4 regions of the Streptomyces sp. NPDC056128 genome follow, and region 2 is predicted to be linked to each of the others. Evidence: riboswitches for the same ligand, from Rfam matches in the RefSeq annotation. Region 2 holds a riboswitch; each other region holds the start of a gene.

The links. A riboswitch is a leader RNA that binds a small molecule or an ion and turns the genes downstream of it on or off. The one in region 2 is predicted to bind cyclic di-AMP.
Region 1: linked by a shared signal. The riboswitch ahead of ACFC1X_RS19260 (M23 family metallopeptidase) and the one ahead of ACFC1X_RS20825 (C40 family peptidase) in region 2 are both predicted to bind cyclic di-AMP.
Region 3: linked by a shared signal. The riboswitch ahead of ACFC1X_RS09080 (transglycosylase SLT domain-containing protein) and the one ahead of ACFC1X_RS20825 (C40 family peptidase) in region 2 are both predicted to bind cyclic di-AMP.
Region 4: linked by a shared signal. The riboswitch ahead of ACFC1X_RS03330 (peptidoglycan DD-metalloendopeptidase family protein) and the one ahead of ACFC1X_RS20825 (C40 family peptidase) in region 2 are both predicted to bind cyclic di-AMP.

Annotation. Positions count from the first base shown of each region.
Region 1 is NZ_JBHJVQ010000009.1:8,470-12,729, forward strand. It holds gene ACFC1X_RS19255 (aldo/keto reductase) at 1-436, opposite strand, end outside; gene ACFC1X_RS19260 (M23 family metallopeptidase) at 572-1,612, opposite strand; cyclic di-AMP (ydaO/yuaA leader) riboswitch at 1,624-1,779, opposite strand; gene ACFC1X_RS19265 (PP2C family protein-serine/threonine phosphatase) at 2,004-3,239, opposite strand; tRNA gene ACFC1X_RS19270 (tRNA-Met) at 3,389-3,462, opposite strand; gene ACFC1X_RS19275 (dihydrofolate reductase family protein) at 3,520-4,260, opposite strand, start outside.
Region 2 is NZ_JBHJVQ010000010.1:103,845-108,104, forward strand. It holds gene ACFC1X_RS20815 (ATP-dependent Clp protease proteolytic subunit) at 1-424, shown strand, start outside; gene ACFC1X_RS20820 (hypothetical protein) at 432-740, shown strand; cyclic di-AMP (ydaO/yuaA leader) riboswitch at 1,109-1,256, shown strand; gene ACFC1X_RS20825 (C40 family peptidase) at 1,260-1,733, shown strand; gene ACFC1X_RS20830 (ATP-binding protein) at 1,777-2,283, opposite strand; gene ACFC1X_RS20835 (helix-turn-helix transcriptional regulator) at 2,498-3,358, shown strand; gene ACFC1X_RS20840 (DUF397 domain-containing protein) at 3,380-3,610, shown strand; gene ACFC1X_RS20845 (8-amino-7-oxononanoate synthase) at 3,656-4,260, opposite strand, start outside.
Region 3 is NZ_JBHJVQ010000003.1:217,212-221,471, forward strand. It holds gene ACFC1X_RS09065 (glycosyltransferase) at 1-152, opposite strand, end outside; gene ACFC1X_RS09070 (GNAT family N-acetyltransferase) at 180-1,244, opposite strand; gene ACFC1X_RS09075 (HAD family hydrolase) at 1,511-2,311, shown strand; gene ACFC1X_RS09080 (transglycosylase SLT domain-containing protein) at 2,337-2,828, opposite strand; cyclic di-AMP (ydaO/yuaA leader) riboswitch at 2,833-2,988, opposite strand; gene ACFC1X_RS09085 (polyprenyl synthetase family protein) at 3,556-4,260, shown strand, end outside.
Region 4 is NZ_JBHJVQ010000001.1:766,178-770,437, reverse strand. It holds gene ACFC1X_RS03340 (TetR/AcrR family transcriptional regulator) at 1-349, shown strand, start outside; gene ACFC1X_RS03335 (SGNH/GDSL hydrolase family protein) at 405-1,190, opposite strand; gene ACFC1X_RS03330 (peptidoglycan DD-metalloendopeptidase family protein) at 1,396-2,340, opposite strand; cyclic di-AMP (ydaO/yuaA leader) riboswitch at 2,345-2,501, opposite strand; gene ACFC1X_RS03325 (tyrosine-protein phosphatase) at 2,928-3,725, shown strand; gene ACFC1X_RS03320 (DUF6126 family protein) at 3,770-3,892, opposite strand; gene ACFC1X_RS03315 (helix-turn-helix domain-containing protein) at 3,889-4,260, opposite strand, start outside.

The DNA of each region.
Region 1 (4,260 bases), on a different contig from region 2:
CCTTCACCAGCTCGTCCAGCGCGCCGATGATCTCCTCGACCGGCACCTCGGGCTTGTCGAAGTGCGTGTAGTAGAGGTCGATGTGGTCGGTGCCCAGGCGGCGCAGCGAGGCGTCGGCCGCAGACTTGATGTTCGCGGCGGAGAGCCCCGGGTACTCGGGGTGCTGGCTGACCTTGGTGGCGAGGACGACGTCGTCACGGTTGCCGCGGGCCGCGAACCACTGGCCGAGGACGGTCTCGGACTCGCCGCCGCTGTTGCCGTCGACCCAGGCGGAGTACGAGTCGGCGGTGTCCACGAAGTTGCCGCCGGCCGCGGTGTAGGCGTCCAGGACGGCGAAGGACCGGTCCTGGCCGGCGGTCCAGCCGAAGACGTTGCCGCCGAGGGCGAGGGGGAAGACCTCCAGGTCGGAGGAGCCGAGCTTGCGCAGAGAAGTCATGTAGGGCGTCAACGAACGCACCGGATCAGGTCATTCCGGTACGGACGCGAAAACCCCGCAAACCGGCAGCCCTGACGTCGGGGGGTTGCCGTCAGGACCGCCGGGGACCAGCGGGGAAGCGGATGGGCCGGTGACTCAGGGGGTGAGGCCCTTGCTCTGCAGCCAGGCCATCGGGTCGATGCCGGAGCCGCCGTCGGTGTGGACCTCCATGTGGAGGTGGGCGCCGGTGACGTTGCCGGTGGCGCCGACGCGGCCGATGACGTCACCGGTGGTGACCTCCTGGCCGACGCTGACGCTGATGGAGGACTGGTGGGCGTACCAGATCTCGGTGCCGTCATCCAGGGTGAGCACGGTCTTGTAGCCGTACGACCCGTCCCAGCCGGCCGACGTGATGGTGCCGCTGTGCACGGCCTTGAGCAGCGTGCCCGTGGGTGCGGCGAAGTCGAGGCCGGTGTGGTGGCCGGAGGACCAGTAGGCGCCGGCCTGGCCGAAGGTCGAGGAGATCGTGTACGAGGAGGTCGGCAGCGTGAACTGCTTGGCCAGCTTGGCCAGGCGCTCGGCCTCGGCCTTCTTCGCGGCCTCCTCCTCCGCCTTCTTCTTGGCGGCGGCGGCCTTGGCCTCGGCCTCCTTCTCCGCCTTGGCGGCGGCTTCCGCGGCCTTCTTCTCGGCGGCCGCGGCGGCCTCGGCGGCGGCCTTGGTCTCGACCTGGGCCTGCTGCTGCTCGGCCTGCGCCATGATCCGGGCCCGCAGGGACTCACCGGCGCCCGCGGTGTCGGTGCCCTCCGTGGTGTCGGCGGCGGCGGTCACGCCGATGCCGCTGAGCGGGGTGCTGGAACCCTCCGGCTGCGGCGCGTCCTCGTCGGAGATGAGCGAGCCGACGTTGGGCAGGTCCGGCATGGAGATCGACACCGGCGGCTTGCCGGTCTGCGCGCTGGCCATGCCGCCCGCGCCGACGGCGGCTATGACACCGACGCCCAGGACGGTGGAGCTGCGGGCGAGCCCGCCACGCTGCTTGGCGACGCGGTGCCGGCCGCGTACGGGGCGGATGGAGTCCTCGGTGGGATTCCACTCCTCCCAAGGGCCCTCTTCGGTGCGGTAACTCTCGTAGCCGAAGGTTTCGGTGTCGTGCCGACTGGGCACGAACGGGGCCTCGGGGGCAGGCCGGTTGGACGCCACGTGGGCGTACTCCTTTCCTTCCTTTCGCCTACCGGGTTAGCTGACGGGTTCGGAGCAGGAAGGTCTCCTACGCGCGCATGCAGCCGTGTTGCCACGACGTCAAACGCCCGATTCACCCCAATGTGGTGGTTCCCCGGTTCCCTTGCGGGATTCGGCGCGTGCGCACGGAGCCGCCTTCTGTGACGGCTGGGACGACCGCGCTGCGTTATCGAACGTTAATAGACCCGGGGCCCGGATTCCAAGCTGTTCCTCTTGATCATTAACGAAAACAGCCCGGACGTACACCTCAGGATCGGTGAAAACCGGGCGAGTTGACCGCCGGTCAGTATTCCCCTTCACGCCACTTTCTTCTGACGGATCGTCAGTTGTTATGCGGAGGGACGCCACCCCGTCACGGCTCGTGACAATGATCATGCTCGCCGCGCCGTGGCCGCCGTACGGCGAGCAGCGCCATGTCGTCCGCCATCCCGCCCCCGGAGTGGCGGCGCACGTCGCGGGCGAGGGTGTCGAGCAGCTTCGCCGGGTGGCGGAAGACGCGGCCGGACAGCCGCGCGTACGGATCGTAGAACTCCCCCCGGTCGTCCCGGGCTTCCGACAGCCCGTCGGTGTACAGCAGCAGCGTGGCCCCACCGGGGAAGGCGGTCTCCTCCGCGCGGTCGGGCCACACGCCCAGCTCGCCCATGCCGAGCGGCAGCGCCGACTCCCGGGCGGGCAGCGACCCCACGGTGCCGTCGCCGTGGAGCAGCAGGGGCGGCGGATGCCCGCGGTTGACGATGCGTACGGTCCCGGCGCCGTGCGGGAGTTCGGCCAGGACGGCGGTGGTGAAGCCCTCGAAGGCGTCCAGTCCCTCGCGCCGGGTGCCCTCGCGGGCCAGCGCCCGCTCCAGGCGCTGCGCCACCGCCTCCAGCGTCGCCTCCTGTTCGGCGGCCTCCCGGAAGGCGCCGATCACCACGGCGACGGCGGCCACCGCTCCCATGCCCTTGCCCCGCACGTCCCCCACGATGAGCCGGACGCCGCGCGCGCTGTCCTGCACCGCGTACAGGTCACCGCCGATGAAGGCGCCGGCCTGCGCGGCCTCGTAGCCGACGGCGATCTCGAAGCCGGCGATCCGCTCGGCCGGCTCGGGCAGTACGGCGCGCTGGGCGGCCTCGGCGATCTCCCGGGCGATGGCGAGGCGCTCGTCGGTACGGCGGACGAAGGCGTTGACGAAGACGGCGAGCGCGGCGACCGTCGCGATGGTGATCAGCTCGGTGAGGGAGTCGACGTAGTGGATGACGCCCTTGCCGATCTGCAGCCCGACGACCGAGGCGACCACGGCGACGCCGGTGAGCGCGGTGCCCCGCCGGGAGTAGATCGGGGCGGCGACCAGCGGCGCGGCGGTGTAGAGGGGACCGGCGGTGAAGTAGCGCGGGGTGAAGATGTCGTACAGGACGGCGACGATGATCAGCAGTACGGGGAGCGAGCGCACGAGCACCCGGCCGTAGGACGTACGCCACGGTCGCGGCTGCCCGGTGGGCGGCACGGGCGGTGTCTCGTCACCGAGGCCCGGGTCGGGCACGGGATCGCCGGGGAGCCGGCCGCCGGCTCTGGCGTACGCTCCCTCGTCCTCGACGTCACCTGCCCGCACCACTGGTCTCCCGCCACCCCCTGTCCGCGCCGCTTGCCGTGCCGTACTCCAGGTTTCCCGCGGCGGGGGTGGGCGGCGAGCGGTGAGGGCCGAGCGGGTGAACGCACCGAGGGCCGGAACCCTTTCGGATTCCGGCCCTCGGCCTTCAGTAGCGGGGACAGGATTTGAACCTGCGACCTCTGGGTTATGAGCCCAGCGAGCTACCGAGCTGCTCCACCCCGCGTCGTTGTGTTCTCCACTGTACGTCATCCCAGGGGCGGAATGCACATCCGTATCTCCCTCACCCGTCCAGATGACGGTTCGGCGCCTTCGCCCGCCCCTCGTACTCCGGCAGTACGACCACGGCGGCGCCCCCGGCGGCGAGCACCCCGCCGCCGTCCGCCCCCGGCACGAAGGTGTCCGGCTCCCGCCAGGCCGTGACCACGCGACGCACCCCGGCGTCGAGGATCAGCCGGGCGCAGGGCGCGGGCCGGGAGGCGCGGCGCGCACAGGGCTCCAGGCTGCTGTACACGGTGGCCCCCGCGAGCCGCGGATCGGAGCGGTCGGCCTTGGCGAGGGCGGCCTCCTCGGCGTGCACGACGGGGTCGCCGCCCTCCCGCGAGTACCCGCGCGCCAGCTCGCTCCCGTCCGCGGCGACCACGACCGCCCCCACGCTGAACGCCGTCCGTGACGGCGGACACAGCTCGGCCAGCTCGCAGGCGAGCGCCAGCCAGTGCCGGTCGGCGGCGCTCACGTGCTCACCGGTGCCGGGCGCGGTGGGCAGGTACCTCATCAGCACCACGTCCTCGATCCGCCGCGACTCCACCAGCCGCAGCCGCCCGCCCTGGTAGGCGCCGGGCCCGAAGAGCCGGGGCGCGGCCGGGTCGCCGACGAGCAGGGGCGCGAGAACGAGCTGAAGCTCGTCGGCGAGTTCCTGCTGAAGCAGCTGGGTGTGGACGGTCCCGCCCCCCTCCACCATGAGCCGCCGCACCCCGCGCCGGTCGTACAGGTACTCGAGCACCGCCCGCCAGTGGAGCGCGTC
Region 2 (4,260 bases):
CTCCCCCGGCGGCTCGTTCACGGCCATGACGGCGATCTACGACACGATGCGCTACGTCGCCTGCGACGTGGAGACGACCTGCCTCGGACAGGCCGGCGCGTCCGCCGCGCTGCTGCTGGCGGCGGGCACGCCGGGCAAGCGCGCGATGCTGCCCGGGGCGCGGGTGGTGCTCCGTCAGCCGTCGCTCACCGGGCCGATGGAGGGGCAGGCGAGCGACCTGGCCATCCAGGCCGAGGAGTTGACCCGGATCCGCGCCCGCCTGGAGGAGATCCTTGTACGGCACACGGGCCGCACTCCGGCGCAGGTGACCGAGGACATCGAGCGGGACACCGTCCTGAACGCCCAACAGGCCCTGGAGTACGGGCTGGTGGACCGGATCGTGTCCGACCGCTCCGCCGCGCCCGCGACGCCCGGCACCCGGTGAACGGCCGATGCTGCCACCGGAACTGCCGCCCCTGCCCGCCCTGACCCGCGCCGAGGCGGAGCTGATCGACCGCTACCTGGACGTCGTCGACCTGCTCGGGCGCATCAACCCCGCGCAGGACGGCGACACCTACCGGGGACTGCGGGCCGCCCAGGCGCTGGTCGGCAAGGCCGCGGCCCTGCGCGACGCGCTGGAGCTGATGCACGCGCGCGGCGAGACCGAACTGCACGCGCCCACCCTCGCCCGTGCCCTGCGCGTGCTGGACGGCGAGCGGCGGACGGGACGTCTCAGTCTTCCGCCGTGTTCCGAGAGTTGAGCGGCGGGGTTCGAAACGCACCAAAAGACGTACCCCCTTTCGGCGTAGGAACACACCCGGTTGACGACCGGTCCGGGTTGCGCGGCCCTCCTGTCCCGACGTCCGCGCCCACCGCTGCGCCGCTGGTCCCGGGGTCGTCACCGCCTACGGCCCCGGCTCGAACACAGGGGTGTCCACCCGAACGGGTGGGTGGTGAGTAACAACACAAAAGGCACGTTCCGTTGGGAATTCCCCCTCCGGCGAGACAAGATCCGTGACTGACGACAAGCCCCCGCCGCAGCGGCGGGGCGGTCCGGGCGGACGCCGAATCCTGCCGCCGCCCGGACGACCGGTCGCGAGGGAAGTGGATCGGCAGGAGTGGAGGACCCGAGCACGACGGGTCGCAGGAGCGGTCGCCTCCGTGGGAGAGGCGCCGGACCGAGCAGCCCTTGGGGTGAAGCCGCACTCGTGCGGCCGGGCAACTTCGCCAGCCCGAATCCGACAGGTCATCCTTCACAGGCGGCTGACGAAGGGTTGCGCATGTCCGCGCTCAATCGTGTCCCGTCCCTGATGGCTCGCGCCGGTACGGCCTCGGCCCTCACTCTCGCCGCGGTAGGCGGCTCCGTCGTGGTCCCCGGTTTCTCCTCGGAGGCGGCCGCGGCGCCTCATGCGACGAAAGCCCTCAAGGTCGCGGCCTCCAAGAAAGGTTCCCCCTACAGGTGGGGCGCCGTCGGGCCCCGCAGGTTCGACTGCTCAGGCCTGACGCTGTACTCGTTCAAGAAGGCCGGCAAGAAGCTGCCGCGCACGGCGGCCCAGCAGTACAACAAGACCCGTCACATCTCGGCCAAGAAGCGCAAGGCGGGAGACCTGGTCTTCTTCCACTCGGGCCGCAGCGTCTACCACGTCGGCATCTACGCCGGGAAGGGCAAGCTCTGGCACGCCCCGAAGACCGGGGACGTGGTGCGCCTGCAGAAGATCTGGACCGGGAGCGTCTCCTACGGCCGGGTCAAATAGCCCTTGGGGGGGGTCAACCGGCCCGTGCTCGAGTGACACGGGGTCAAACAGCCCGGGGGCGAGTAGCTCTCCCGAGGGGGATGACGGTGTTCTGCCCCGCCGTCACCCCCTCGGCGGCGGCCGGCGGGCCGGGGGCGGTCCAGGGCAGTTCGATGGAGACGGTCTTGCCGCCCTCCCGTGTGGGGCGGACCCGCAGCTTGCCGCCGCATTCGGCCGTCAGCCAGCGGATGATCACCATGCCGCGGCCGTTGTCCTGCTGCACGGCGGCGGGCAGGCGCTTGGGAAATCGCGGATGGCTGTCGGTGACTCCGATGCGCAGCCGCTCGTCACGGTCGAGGACGAGGTCCACCGTGAAGGTGGGCGACTGCCCGAGCGTGTGCTGGACCGCGTTGGTCGCCAGTTCGGAGACGATGAGCCGGACCGTGTCGGACACGTCGGCGTCCGCCGGCAGGCCCCACTCCACCAGCGTGCCGACCACATAGGTGCGCGCGGCGGCCACCGAAGCGGGATCGCTCGGCAGAGTGACGGATGCTTCCAGGTGATCTGCCATGGCGACGTCGTCCCTTTCTCACGGGACCGTGGTCCGACACGAAGCGGATGGTTCGAGTACGGTCCCGGACTGGTGCTTCGCCGCCAGACTGCCACCACCCGGCCCGTGAAGGACGGCGATCCACCAAGATATGCATATATCTGTCGCTCGAAGCGGTGAACTCTGCGACGGCAGAGCGGATTTGGGCGGCCCATAAGGAGTAAGGGAGTGGCCCATGCAGCACGGTCCGGTGGTGCGCCGCAGGAAGCTGGGCGCGGAACTGCGCGCCCTGCGCACGACGGCGGGCATCACCAGCGGGGAGGCGGCCCGGCTGGTGGGCTGGCACCAGTCGAAGGTCAGCCGCATCGAGACCGGGACGAGCGGGGCGAAACCGGCCGACGTGCGGTTACTGCTCGACGCCTACGGCGTGGACGACGACCAGCTGCGCGGCCTGCTGGTGATGCTGGCGCGCTCCGACGACGCGGGCGGCCGGCACCACTGGTGGCACGCCTACCGCGGGGTGCTGCCGCCCACCTATCGCGACTTCATCAGCCTGGAGTCCCAGGCCGGCGCCATGCGCACGCTGGAGACCACGGTGGTCCCCGGACTCCTCCAGACACCGGAGTACGCCCGCGAGGTGACGCGGGCCGCCGTGGACGGCATGCCGGAGGAACGGCTGGACGCGCTGGTGGAGGTCAGGCTGGCCCGGCAGGACGTGCTGCGCGGCGAGCCGCCGCTGGAGCTGAGCGCGGTGCTGGACGAGGCGGTGCTGCGCCGGCAGGTGGGCGGCCCGGGGGTGATGGCCCGTCAGCTGGAGCGGCTGGTGGAGGCGGCGCGGCTGCCCCATGTCCGGCTCCAGGTATTGCCGTTTGCCGCCGGGGCGCACATCGGTGTCACCGGCCCTTTCGTAATCTTCTCCTTTTCGAGCACTTCTGATCTGGACGTGGTTGTTCTCGACCACTTGACGAGTAGCCTGCACCTCGAACGGAAAGAAGACCTAGAGGCCTATACCGAGGCCTTCAACGCCCTTCTGATCCATGCCCTTTCGCCCGAGGACTCGTTGGACTTCATCGCCGCGACCGCGGCAGGCGCGTAAGGAGGCACCATGTCAGGCTCCATGTCCGAACTCCCCCGGAGCATCTCTGCCGGCACTGATCTGACCGGCGTCCGGTGGCTGCGCAGCAGCTACAGCACCGGCGCGAACAACTGCGTGGAGACGGCCCGGCCGCCGGCCGGCCGCTGGGCCGGACTGCTCGCGGTGCGCGACTCCAAGAACCCCGCCGGGGCCGCCCTGCTCTTCTCCCCCGAGAGCTGGACGTCCTTCACCGCCGGGATCCGCCGGGGCTGACCACCCCACGAGACGTCGGACGACGCACGGCCATGCCACGCCGACTCATGGTCGCGTCTCGCCGATCACCCGCACCGCGCGTTCGATCTGTTCCCCGGAGAGGTCCGCCCGAGCGGTCAGCCTGAGCCGTGAGACGCCGTCCGGCACGGAAGGAGGACGGAAACAGCCCACGGACAGGCCGGCCGCACGGCAGTCGGCCGCCCACCGCACCGCCCCCTCCGGGGAGGGCGCGCGCACCGAGACCACCGCGGCGTCCGGACGCACCGCCTCCAGACCCGAGGCGGTCAGGCGGGTGTGCAGTTCGGCGGCGACGGCGCGGGCCCGGGCCGCGCGTTCCGGCTCGCGGCGCAGCAGGGTCAGCGCGGCCAGCGCCGCGCCCGTGGCGGCGGGGGCGAGGCCGGTGTCGAAGATGAACGTCCGGGCGGCGTTGACCAGGTGTGCGATCACCCCGGCCGGGCCCAGCACCGCGCCTCCCTGGCTGCCCAGCGACTTGGACAGCGTGACCGTGGCGACGACGTCCTCCCGGCCTGCGAGGCCCGCCGCGTACGGGGCGCCCCGGCCGCCGTCGCCGAGGACGCCCAGTCCGTGCGCGTCGTCCACGACCAGACCGGCGCCGTGCTCCCGGCACACGTCGGCGAGGGCGGCCAGGG
Region 3 (4,260 bases), on a different contig from region 2:
CTCAGTACCGCCGCCGCCTCCTCCACCGCCGCGCCGGTGTCGTCGCCGAGGTCCAGCTCGGCGACCTGCACCGCCCCGATACGCAGGAAGTCGTCGATCTCCCGTCGCGTCTCCCGCAATGTCTCCTGCCGCGCACGCCGCACACCGGCCATGCGCCCACCCCCTCGTGGTTGACCTCGTCAGGACCGGCGCAGCCGGGCCGCGCCCCTCAACGTCCGTACCGCGAGCGACGCCAGCCGGGGCCGGTCGCGCACGAAGCCGTGCGCGCGGCGGGCCGGTTCGCGGCCGAGCCAGTGCAGGGCGGCGCCCGCCCCCGGACGCGTCGCCGCCCCCTCGTACACCGGCAGTTCCCCGGTCTTCAGCGAATCCTTGTACTCCGCCGGGCCCCGCCCCATGTCCAGCAGTCCGATGCCCTCGGCGGCCGCGGCCTGAGCCATCCGCAGGTGCAGGACGAGCCCCGGCGAGTACTTGGCGAAGTCCGGGTCGTACGCCGGGAACCAGCACGCCAGGACCGTCGCCGAACGCAGCCCGAAGTGGGCGGCGACCGGCCGGCCGCCCGCGTAGAGCACGGACAGGGTGCCCGTGCACTCCCGCGCCCGCGTCTCCGCGAGCCGGGCGACGAGGCGGCTGATCCACTCCTGCGCGAACCGGTCCCGGCGTCCCGTCCTGCGGTACTGCGCCGACTTCCACTCCATGAGCGTGCGCAGCGCGGCCGGCTCACGCTCGTCGAAGACGAAGCGCACGTCGCCGGCCTGGCGGCCCAGCCTGCGCTCCTTGGCGAGCGTGGTCTTCAGGAACTTCGGCGACTGGGTGCGCAGGACGTTCTCGTACGCCTCGTAGCCCTTCTCCACGTCGATGACGTAGGTGGTGTGCTCCTCGGCGGCGTACGGCACGAACAGCCCCTGCTCGGCCTCCAGGTTGTCGAAGGCGAGGCTCGACAGGGAGCAGGCCCGCAGCAGGCGGCGGGGGTCCGGGGCGAGGCCCTGGCGCAGTATCGCGCCCTGGCAGTCCGACACCCCCAGCCCGATCGCCCGGCCCTGGCCCAGCGGCCCGCGTTCGTGCGGCAGGAATCCGGCCGCCTCACCGCCGTCGTACAGCACCGCCACCCGCGCGCGCGGCCGTACCCGGCCCACGACGTCGGTGAACTCCGGTTCCATGAACGGGTTGCGCGGCGCCGTCGACTTGGCGCGCAGCTCCCGCCAGTGCTCCCGTTCCCCCTCGCCCAGCTCCTGTGGCCTGAGCACACGTACGCGTCCGCTGTTCAACCCGACCCCCCGATCAAGTCCCCCCTGGACAACAGGAAGGTACCCCGGGGGCCGCCCCGGGGGGTAGGTAGCAGACCATGTTGTTGCCAACCGGTGCACAGGCCCTTAACCGGCTTTAGCCGATGATGTGCCAGGTTTCGGACATGTTCGTGCGCCGTCGTGCGCGTTCGAACGTACTCGCCGCGTCCTCGTTCGGAACCGGTCGCGGGTGAGTCGGACCGCTGCCGCGTCCGTATTCTCTGATCATGGACCGCACCGCATACTCACTCGTCGCCACCGACCTCGACGGCACGCTGCTCCGCGGCGACGACACCGTCTCCGAACGGTCGCTGGCCGCGCTGGCGCGGGTGGCCCGGGCGGGTGCGCGCCATCTGGTGGTGACGGGGCGCCCGGCACCCCGGGTGCGGCCCCTGCTCGACCGCCTGGGGTGCACGGGGCTCGCGGTGTGCGGGCAGGGCGCGCAGGTGTACGACGCCGGCGCGCACCGGATGCTGTGGTCGGTGACCCTGGACCGGGAGCTGGCGGAGACCGCGCTCGGCAAGATCGAGGCCGAGGTGGGCCAGGTGTACGCCGCGGTCGACCAGGACGGCGTCGACGGCCTGACCCTCATCGAGCCCGGGTACCTGATGCCCCACCCCACGCTGCCCGCGGTGCGGGTGGAGCGGCGCGACCAGCTGTGGCGCACCCCGATCAGCAAGGTGCTGCTGCGCCACCCCGACCTGAGCGACGACGAGTTGGCGTCGACCGCGCGCGCGGTGGTCGGCTCCCTCGCGACGGTCACCATGTCGGGGCCCGGCACGGTGGAGCTGCAGCCGTGCGGCATCACCAAGGCGACCGGCCTGGCGCTGGCCGCCGAGCACCTGGGGGTGGGCCGCCGGCGCACGATCGCCTTCGGCGACATGCCCAACGACATCCCCATGTTCGACTGGGCGGCGCACGGCGTCGCCATGGCCGGTGCCCACTCCGAACTCAAGGCGGTGGCCGACGAGGTCACCACGACGAACGAGGACGACGGCGTGGCCGTCGTCCTCGAACGGATCTTCTGAACGTCCCTGTACAGCTCAGTACGGCTCAGTACGCGCCGAAGACGTTGTCGATCGAGCCGTAGCGGTCGGCCGCGTAGTTGCAGGCGGCGGTGATGTTGGCGACCGGGTCGTACGGGTCCCAGGAGGTGCCCTCGACGTGGTACGCCTGGAAGGTCGGGGCGATCACCTGGAGCAGGCCCTTGGACGGGGTGCCGTTGATGGCGTTGATGTCCCAGTTGTTGATGGCCAGCGGGTTGCCGGACGACTCCCGCATGATGTTGCGGTGGATGCTGTCGTACGAGCCGGGGATGCCGTGCTGCGCCATGATGTCCATCGACTCGCGGATCCAGCCGTCGAGGTTGTCCGGGTACGTCGTCGCCGCCGTGGCGGCGGTCTTGGTGGCGGCCGGGGTGGCCGCGGACGCGCCGGTGGCGCCGATGAGCGGCAGGGCGAGCACCGCGGCACCGGTGCCGGCCACGGCGAGCTTGCGGGCGATGCGGGTGGTCCGGGCGTGACGGTTCTGACCGATGGCAGACATGCTGTGTCCCTCTCCTGACGCCTGCGAGGTGAGCTGTCGGGTTCGGGCGGGGAGGTGCCCGGCCGCGCCCTGACGGGTACGGCTTCACCCCGAGCCGCTCCGGTGGTGACCGGTGCGGCGACTTACCTGGGTCCCCCGCTCCTGCCGGCGAGTGAGTTGAGTGGATGACTGTGTGTCCGGGCGATGGCAGGATTCGGCGTCCGCCCGACAGGCCGGGAACGTATGCGAGAGCACATGTCCGGAACAAGTGCAGGAATCACCCAACGTCCTGTTGACCTTGGTCTGAGGCATTTCGGGGTCTTGATCCTTTGCGGTTGCCAAGCCTCAACTGGCTTGCGGCGCAAAGGGAGGGCACAGGTTGCGGCGGGGTTGCCCGAGGGTGCTGCAGAGTGAGCCAACTCACGGGCCTCAACAAGCGCGGCAAAACGGGCATTAATCCCAACTGCGCCCCAACCGGCCCTCGATGCAGAGTGCTTCACCCGTCCGGTGTTTTCGCGCGCCGGGAGGGCATCCGTTCGGGACCGGGGAGGCGATATTGAAATCGGCCAATATGTGCTCATATCGACTGATCAAAAACATACCGCTCATGATCCGATACCGACCGGCCTGTAACGGTGGGCGCTAGCGGTGATCGAAAGGTGACCGGATACGCTGACTCGAGTGGTGGCAGCGACCTATCGACAAACCAGGTAATCGCCAGTAGGCACCAGCAGACAGGAGACCCCTCGTGACCGTCGTCGGGCCGTTCGGGCTGAGCGTGCGGGACCAGGCTCTGGAAGCCGATGTCCAGGCCGGATTGGTCGCGGTCGAGGAAGGGTTGCTTGAAGCAACCAAAAGCGAGGTGCCCTTCATCACGGAGGCCGCCCAGCACCTGGTGCGGGCCGGCGGCAAGCGGTTCCGGCCGCTCCTGGTGATGCTCTCGGCCCAGTTCGGCGACCCCTACGCCCCCGGGATCGTGCCCTCGGCCGTGGTGGTGGAGCTGACCCACCTGGCCACGCTGTACCACGACGACGTGATGGACGAGGCCGCCGTGCGGCGCGGGGTCGCCAGCGCCAACGTCCGCTGGGACAACTCGGTCGCGGTGCTGACCGGCGACTTCCTCTTCGCCCGCGCCTCCCAGATCCTCGCCGACCTCGGTCCCGAGGCGGTCCGCGTGCAGGCCCTCGCGTTCGAGCGGCTGGTCACCGGCCAGATCCTGGAGACGGCCGGACCGCAGGACGGCCGGGACCCCGTCGACCACTACCTGGACGTGCTGGGCGGCAAGACGGGCTCGCTGGTGGCCGTCTCCTGCCGGTTCGGCGCGATGATGTCCGGCGCCGACGAGACGGTGGTGGACGTGCTGACCCAGTACGGCGAGCGGCTCGGCGTCGCCTTCCAGCTCGCGGACGACGTCCTGGACATCGCCTCCGACTCCCACGAGTCGGGCAAGACG
Region 4 (4,260 bases), on a different contig from region 2:
GCGGTGGTACGCCCCGACGGGGCCGGCCAAGGGCTGGCGGCTGTGGATCGAGGGCTGGGCGGCGGCGCTGCGCGAGCCCACGCTGCGGGACGTCACGCGGGAACTGGACCGCCGGTGGAAGGCCGCGATCGCCGAGGTCATCGCCGAGGGGGTGGCCGCCGGGGAGTTCCCCTGCCCGGACCCCGAGGGCGCGGCCCTGCGGCTGACGGCGCTGCTCGACGGGCTCGCCGTGCAACTGACGTCGTACACGGGCACGGTGTCGCGGGCCCGGGCGCGGGAGTGGACGGACGAGGCGCTCGCCCGGGAACTGGGCCTGCCGCGGGAGGCGTTGGGCGACCCCCGCCGCTGACCCACCGCTGCCCCCGCCGCGCCCCGTCCGCGACCGGCCCGCCCGCACGACGCCGTCACGCCACCGAGGCGATCCGCGTCTTGATGTCGTCCGGCGACAGCGCCCCCTTGGCGGTCACGTGGTCGCCCGAGGACTGGCCGCGCAGCCGGCGTCCGATCCACGGCACCAGGTACTCGCGCGCCCAGTGCACGTTGTCCCGGCGCACGTCCAGCGCCCCGCGGTACGGCAGCGGCGGCCAGGACTGGTCGGGGTCGGCCGGCACGGGCAGGCCGAGGGCCTGTCCGGCGCGCAGCGCCACCCGCGTGTGGCCCTCCGGCGACAGGTGCAGGCGGTCGGCGTCCCACGCCCGGCGGTCCTGGACGCTGCGGAGCGACCAGAGGTCGAGCACCGGGCAGCCGTACCGGTCGGCGATGGCGCGGACGTGTCCGTTGTACGTGGCGATCTTGCCGCGCAGATGCCTGAGCACGGGCACGCCGCGGGTGTCGAACCCGGTCGTCACGAGAACGGTGCCGGCCGCTTCGGCGAGCGCGGCCACCGCCCGCTCGAACCGCTCGGCGACCTCGTCGGGATCGGTGCCGGGCCGCAGGATGTCGTTGCCGCCGGCCGCGAACGAGACGAGGTCCGGCGCGAGTTCGGCGACTCGCGGGACCTGTTCGGCCGCGATCTGGTCGAGCAGCCTGCCGCGCACGGCGAGGTTGGCGTAGGTGAAGTCGCCCTCGGGGCGCCGGTCCGCGAGCAGTACGGCGAATCGGTCGGCCCAGCCGACGAACGCCCCGTCGGGGCCGCGGTCGCCGACGCCCTCGGTGAAGCTGTCCCCCAGCGCCACGTACGACCCGATCACTGCTCTGCTGTCATTCTTCGAATCGTCTGCCACATCGGGCCATGATTCACCTTGGAATGTGACCTACGCGACCGTAGGAAGGGATTGACGGTCGGTGAGAAAGGCCACGCCTAAAGGCTTGGTCAATTCCGGAATACACCGAAGGCCGGACCCGGGGATCGGGGTCCGGCCTTCGGTGGCGTGGGGGCTGCGCCCTGGCCGTGCGTCAGAGAGAGACGCCGTGCGAGCGCAGGAACGCGACCGGGTCGATGTCCGACCCGTAGTCCGGCGTGGTGCGGATCTCGAAGTGCAGGTGCGGACCGGTCACGTTGCCGGTGGCACCCGAGAGGCCGACCTGCTGGCCCGCCGTCACCGACTGGCCGGCGGAGACGGAGAGGGAGGAGAGGTGGGCGTACTGGGCGTAGTGGCCGTCGGCGAGCTGGATGACGACCTGGTTGCCGTACGCACCGCCGGGGCCGGCGGAGACGACGGTGCCCGCGCCGACGGCCTTGAGCGGGGTGCCGGTCGGGACGACGAAGTCGGTGCCGGTGTGGTAGCCGCTGGACCACATGCTGCCGGACTGGTGGTACGGGGTACCGACGGTGCCGCCCGCGACGGGGGAGGTGTAGCCGCTGCTGGTGCCGGCGTCCGAGGCGGAGGCCTGCTCGGCGTCCGTGGACTTCTCGGCCGGCTTGGCGGCGGGCTTCTCCGCCTCGGCCGGCTTCTCGGCGGCGGGCTTCTCGGCGGCCGGCTTCTCCGACTGGGCGGCGGACGGGGCCTTCGGCTGGGCGGCCTTGGCGCCGACCGAGAGCTTGAGGCCGGGGTGGATCAGCGACGGGTCCGAACCGACGGCCTCGCGGTTGTCCTCGTACAGCTTCTTCCAGCCGCCGTCGACGTTCTGCTCGTCGGCGATCCGCGAGAGGTAGTCGCCGCTCTTGACGGTGTAGGTCCGCGCGTCCGAGTTCTTCTCGGCGCCATTCGCGGCGGCCTTCTTCGCCGTCGTCGGAATGGACTGCACGGACTGCTCGGAAACGGAGTGCGCGGGGGCGGCGTTGGCGCCGGCGGCCCCGATCAGCGGGAGCGCGAGCGCGGCGCCACCGGTTCCGGCGACGGCGATGGTGCGGGTCAGGCGCATGGCCCTGGTACGGCGGTGCTTACCCTTCGCGGGCATGGCGAATTCCTCTCCGGCGCCTGCGAGGTGAGCTGTCGGGTTCGGGCTGGAGATGCCCGGCCGCGCCGAAACGCGGCTTCACCCCAAGCCGTTCCGGGAACCGGAACAGGCATTCGTACCTGTGGGTCCCCCGCTCCTGCCGGTACGGGTGGTGGATGAGAGTGGGCTCCGGTCGGCGGCAGGATTAGGCGTCCGTCCGGATCGGTGGTGAACGTAAGGGACCAAGACGCACCCGGACAAGCGAAGGGTTCCGCCGGAAGGTGTTCCGATTGATCCTTTACGGGAATATCCGGTCACACTCCGTCGATTCGGGGAATGGCATTTCGAGCGAACGTCCTTGAAAACCGGCTTGATTACGTGGACATGACGGGCGACGCACGGTTACGGATATGACGCTGCTCACGCGCCACTTCTCCACCCTTTCGCATTTCAGCGCCAGTTGGAATTAAGGCGTCAATTCGGACAGAAGGCCCGAGGCCGCCCTTAATGCCCTGTGGACAACTCATTGGCGCAGACAGGGGATGCCGTATCGTCGAGGCGAGCCCGCCGCCGAGCAGCGTCGGCGGGGCGGAGTGGGAGGAGTCCCCGTGACGCAGCAGGTCCCGTCGACCGAACCCGAGCTGACCGGTGTGCGCAATTTCCGGGACGTCGGCGGACTGCCGGCCGCGGACGGGCGACGGGTGCGGCAGGGCGTGCTGTTCCGCAGCGGCCACCTGGCGCACGCCACCGGGGAGGACGCCGCCTTCCTGGCCACCCTCGGCCTGCACACCATCTTCGACTTCCGCAACGCGGCCGACCAGAAGCTGGAAGGCCCGGACGTCGAGCTGCCGGGCGTCCGCAATGTGAACCTGCCGCTGAGCGACCCGGCGGACGGCGCCGAGTTCTGGAAGATGGTCCGCGACGGCGACCTCGACCAGCTGCACGAGATCCTGGCCGACGGCAAGGGCGCCCACCGGATGATCGCGTCCTACCGCACGATCATCACGGAGCGCACGGCGGAGCACTCCCGGGTGCTGCACGCGCTCGCCGAGGACAGCGTCCCCGCCCTGATGCACTGCGCGGCCGGCAAGGACCGCGCGGGCCTGTCGATCGCGGTCACGCTGCTCGCGCTCGGCGTCGAGCGCGACGCCGTCCTCGACGACTACCTCAAGTCGAACGCCACGCACCGCCGCTACAAGGTGCGCCGCGGCAGCTCCGCCGCCTCGGCCTACTCCCCCGAGGTCATGGAGCTGCTCAGCCCCCTGTTCGACGCGCGCGCCGAGTACCTGGCGGCGGCCTTCGACACCGTCGAGGAGACCTGGGGCGGCGTCGACGCCTACCTGGAGCAGGGCCTGCACCTCACCCCGGCGACCCGGGAGCGGCTGCGCGAGCGGATGCTGGACTGACCCGGTACGTCCCTGATTCGGCACGGCACTGATCCGCACGGCCGCTAGCGGCGGGCGCCCACCTCGAAGAGCAGGTAGAGGAAGCCGCCGAAGACGTGCCCCAGGGCGATGTAGATGAGCAGCCGCACCCACAGGGCCCGCGGGAACTTCTCCTCCATGGACCTCACGACGTCTCCCCGGGGGTCGTCGGGCCGAGGCACAGCGCGGCCGTCGGGCTCTGCAGCAGGGTGTGGACGAAGAGCAGCTCGACCCCTTCGGGATCCTGCGCGGCGATCCGGTGCGGGGTCAGCGAGTCGAAGTGGGCGCCGTCCCCCACGCCGAGCCGGTGCTCGGTGTCCCCCAGGCGCAGCCGCAGGCGGCCCCTGAGCACGTGCAGCCACTCCTCGCCGGGGTGCACCCGCACGATGTCGCCCTGCGAGCCGTACGGCACCTGGACGCGCAGGGCCTGCATGCCCCGGCCCGGCGCCCCCGCCCGCCGGTACGTCCAGCCGCCCGCGACGGTCGGCTCCATGTCGGCGGCCCGCACCACGGCGTC